2 regions of the Lentzea xerophila genome follow, and region 1 is predicted to be linked to the other one. Evidence: riboswitches for the same ligand, from Rfam matches in the RefSeq annotation. Region 1 holds a riboswitch; the other holds the start of a gene.
What was found. A riboswitch is a leader RNA that binds a small molecule or an ion and turns the genes downstream of it on or off. The one in region 1 is predicted to bind S-adenosylmethionine.

Region 1 (2,193 bases):
GGCCCGCCTTGAAGGCGGCGGAGATCGGGGAGCAGCCGGTGGCCTGCGCGCCGAACACCTTGTACGGGGTGGCTTCGACCAGGTCGAGCTGGCCGAGCTCGCGGAAGGCCTTGTCGACCTTGGTGAGCTGCGAGCCGGACGCGATCGGCACGACGATCTGGTCGGGCAGGCGCCAGCCGAGCTGCTCGGCGACCTCGTAGCCGAGGGTCTTCGAGCCTTCCGCGTAGTACGGGCGGACGTTGACGTTCACGAACGCCCAGTCTTCGTTCTCCGCGGCGAGCTCCTGGGCGAGGCGGTTCACGTCGTCGTAGTTGCCGTCGACGGCGATCAGCGCGCCTTCGTAGACGGCGCTCATCAGGATCTTGGCGCGCTCGAGATTGGAGGGGACGAGAACGACCGACTTCCAGCCGGCACGGGCGGCGGCCGCGGCGACGGCGTTCGCCAGGTTGCCGGTGGACGGGCAGGCCAGCACCTTGAAGCCCAGCTCACGGGCTGCGGCCAGCGCGACGCCGACCACGCGGTCCTTGAACGAGTGGGTGGGGTTGCCGGTGTCGTCCTTCACCCAGATCTTGCGGACGCCCAGGGCCTTGGCGAGGTTGTGCGCCTCGACCAGGCGGGTGCCGCCGGGATCGGTGTTCGGGTGCTGTTCCACAGTGGACGGAACGGGAAGGAGGCCGCGGTAGCGCCAGATCGACCTGGGGCCGGCTTCGATGTCCTCGCGCCGGATCTTGCCGAAGTCGTAGGCCACTTCCAGCGGCCCGAAACACTCCAGACAGGCGTACTCAGGAGCGAGAGGAGTCTCATTTCCGCACTCCCGACACAGCAGTGCGCGGGCGGGGCCGAGGTCGAACTTGGTGCTCGTGGGCACAGAGACAGCAGTCATCGCGAGGTATCTCCTCATCTTTCCCGCGAAATCGAACGGGTCGGAATTGGCACCGTGATCGTCTGCGCATAGCGCGCTGACGCCGGTTGCCGGGGCTTCTACGGGCCGGTCCCTCTGCCCCTCTGGATGAGCGGTGTTCAGTTGTGGCCACCAAGCTACGGCATCACTCCGTTGCTCAGCCACAGATGCCCACGATCCGAGACGTGGGAGGATGCGGAGCGTGAGCGCACCGGAGTCACTGCACCTCGTCGTCGGCGAGGAGGAGCTGCTGGTCGAACGTGCTGTTCGGGCGGCTCTCGAGGCGGCACGCAAGGTCGATCCGAACGCCGACCTGACCCGTGTGCAGGTGACTGATCTCACGCCTCCCGAGCTGGCCGAGATGGTGAGCCCGTCGCTGTTCGCGGAGGGGCGCGTGATCGTCCTGCAGAACGGGCAGGACATCAGCAAGGAGGTCGCCGACACGGTGCTCTCCTACGTCAAGGCGCCCGCGGACGGGGTCACGCTCGTCGTCGTGCACACGGGTGGTGGTCGCAGCAAGGCGGCCAAGGACCTGCCGGGACAGCTGAAGAAGGCCGGTGCCGTGGTCACCGAGTGCGCCAAGGTCACCAAGTCCGCCGAACGCGAGGCGTTCGTGCGCAACGAGGTGCGGCAGGCGGGCGGCAAGATCGACCCGGAGGCCGTCGCCACGCTGATCGACGCGGTCGGCACGAACCTGCGTGAGCTTTCAGCGGCGGCGTCGCAGCTCGTCTCCGACACCGACGGCAAGGTGACGGTCGAGGAGATCCGCCGCTACCACCAGGGCAAGGCCGAGGTGACCGGGTTCGCCGTGGCGGAGAAGGCCGTCACGGGTGACCGCGCGGGTGCCATGGAGGCGTTGCGCTGGGCCATGCAGCTGGGCGTGCCGCACGTGCTGGTCGCGGACGCGCTGGCCGACGCGGTGCGCACGGTCGCGCGCGTGTCCGCGGTGGGGCGCGCCGACCCGTTCAGCCTGGCCGGGCCGCTCGGCATGCCGCCGTGGAAGATCAAGAAGGCGCAGGCGCAGGCCCGCGGCTGGGACCAGTCGGGTCTCGCCGACGCTATGCAGGTGGTCGCGGGGTTGAACGCCGATGTGAAGGGCGTGGCGGCCGACGCCGACTACGCGCTGGAGCGGGCCGTGCTGCGGATCGTCGCCTCGCACGGCCGCCGCTGACCAGAGAGATCACCGGGCGAGGTCACCGCGCAGATCATTGGGCGCGCGGGATCCCGATCAGGTACTGGGCTCCGGTGAAGCCGGGTTCGACGCCGATCGTCCACGTGAACGACTCGGTGCC
Region 2 (2,193 bases), 5.4 Mb from region 1:
CCGCTGCTGGTGATCTACGAACTGGGCGCGGGCGCGCTCATCGGTGTCGCACTGGGCTTCCTCGGCGGGGCCGGGCTCAGACGCGCGGCGTTGCCGTCCACCGGTCTGTACCCGCTCGCCACTGTGGCGGTGTGCGTGATGGCCTACACGGCGGCCGATCTCGCGCACGCGTCCGGATTCCTCGCCACCTACGTCGCCGCGTTGGTCCTCGGCAACGCCCGCCTGCCGCACCGCGCCGACACGCTGTCGTTCGCCGAAGGTCTCGGCTGGCTCGCCCAGATCGGGCTCTTCGTCCTGCTCGGCCTCTACGCCTCGCCGTCACGGCTGCTCGACGTGCTGTTCCCCGCGCTGATCGCGGGTGTGGTGCTGACGTTCGTCGCGCGGCCGCTGTCGATCATGCTCTCCTCGCTGCCGTTCAAGGTGCCGTGGCGTGAACAGGCGTTCCTCTCCTGGTCGGGGCTGCGGGGCGCGGTGCCGATCGTGTTCGCGCTGATCCCGTTGATCCAGGGCGTCGAGGGTGCGCGCGAGCTGGTCGACGTGGTGTTCCTGCTGGTCATCGTGCTGACGGTGGTGCAGGGCACGACGCTGCCATTCCTCGCGCGGCGCCTGGGCCTGGTACGGGCCGGTGAGGCGCAGGAGATCCAGGTCGACGCCTCGCCGCTCGACGAGCTGGGTGCCGAACTGCTGCAGGTGCACATCCAGCGCGGGTCGAAGCTGCACGGCGTTTACATGTCGGAGCTGAGGCTGCCGACGGGTTCCACGGTCAGTCTCGTGGTGCGCGCCGGGAAGAGTTTCACGCCACAACCGACGACCCGGCTGCAGACCGACGACCAGTTGCTCATCGTCACCACCGAAGAGGCACGTGACGCCGCTGAGCGGCGCGTACGTGCCGTCGACAGGGCCGGCCGCTACGCCAGGTGGAAGGGCGAGACCGGCGAATAGTCGGTCTCCGAGGCTTCTCACCATGTGATCGGGTGTCGACACGCACCGTGACCCTCCGCTAACGTCCTCGGCAGGTCATGAGAGCCAGCGTCAAGCCCAAGCTTGCTGGCCGGCAACCCTCCAACCGCGGTGGGGTGCCCTTGGTGAGGACCTGGTCCGGCGCGTGGGGCGCCGGTCAAGCGCGGGCCTTCGCACAACGGGGCCCCTGGCCTCGGAGGCAGCTCGATGACGCTCGCGATCACCCCAGCCACGAACACCGTCACGAACACCGCGGTTCCGGCTGTCGTCGGCGCTGACCTGCGCGTTCCGCTCGTCACCGGAGAGCGCGTCACCTACGCCAACCTCGATCACGCGGCGAGCGCGCCCTGTCTGCAAGAGGTGCGCGACGCCGTCGACGAGCTGCTGCCCTGGTACGCCAGCGTGCACCGCGGCGCCGGCTTCGCCTCCCAGGTCTCGACCCGCGTCTACGAGCAGGCCAGGGACCGCATCCGCAAGTTCGTCGGGGCGCGTTCCTCCGACACCGTCGTCTTCACCCGCAACACCACCGATTCGCTGAACCTGTTGGCGCGCAGCGTTCCCAAGGGCACCGCCGTCGTCCTGTTCGACAGCGAGCACCACGCGGCGTTGCTGCCGTGGCGCGGGCCGAACGTCCAGCGCGTCCCCGCTCTCGCCGAAGAATCAAACACTGAGTCCGGTGCTGCCGCTTTTGTCGTCGCGCTGGACCGGGCGTTGGCCGCCGCCCCGGTCGGCCCCCGGCTCGTGATCGTCACCGGGGCGTCCAACGTCACGGGGGAGCTGTGGCCGGTCGCGGAGCTCGCGAAGGTCGCCCGCCGGCACGGCGCGCGCATCGCGCTCGACGCCGCGCAGCTCGCCCCGCACCGTCCGATCAACGCCCGTGAGCTGGGCGTCGACTACATCGCGTTCTCCGGCCACAAGATCTACGCGCCGTTCGGCGCCGGTGTGCTGGTCGGCCGCGCGGACTGGCTGCAGCAGGCCCAGCCGTACCTGGTCGGCGGCGGCGCCACGGCGAAGGTGACCGACCACGGCGACCGCCTGGGCGTGGCCTGGTCCGCGGTGCCCGAGCGGCACGAGGCCGGCAGCCCGAACGTCGTCGGCGTGCACGCGCTGGCCGCGGCCTGCGAGATCCTGTCGCGGCACTGGGAGCAGACCGTCGCGCACGAGCAGGAGCTGCTGACGCGCCTGCGGGACGGCCTGCGCACCGTCCCCGGCTTCCGCGAGCTCGCGATCCTG

Region 2: it holds a riboswitch for S-adenosylmethionine, as region 1 does, so the genes downstream of both, ACRSBM_RS05705 (aminotransferase class V-fold PLP-dependent enzyme) here and thrC (threonine synthase) in region 1, are expected to answer to the same signal.

Annotation. Positions count from the first base shown of each region.
Region 1 covers NZ_CP194934.1:6,596,020-6,598,212, reverse strand. Annotated here, with positions in the region: gene thrC (threonine synthase) at 1-883, opposite strand, end outside; SAM riboswitch class I at 895-1,016, opposite strand; gene holA (DNA polymerase III subunit delta) at 1,095-2,072, shown strand; gene ACRSBM_RS31350 (hypothetical protein) at 2,107-2,193, opposite strand, start outside.
Region 2 covers NZ_CP194934.1:1,149,614-1,151,806, forward strand. Annotated here, with positions in the region: gene ACRSBM_RS05700 (potassium/proton antiporter) at 1-942, shown strand, start outside; SAM riboswitch class IV at 1,016-1,130, shown strand; gene ACRSBM_RS05705 (aminotransferase class V-fold PLP-dependent enzyme) at 1,168-2,193, shown strand, end outside.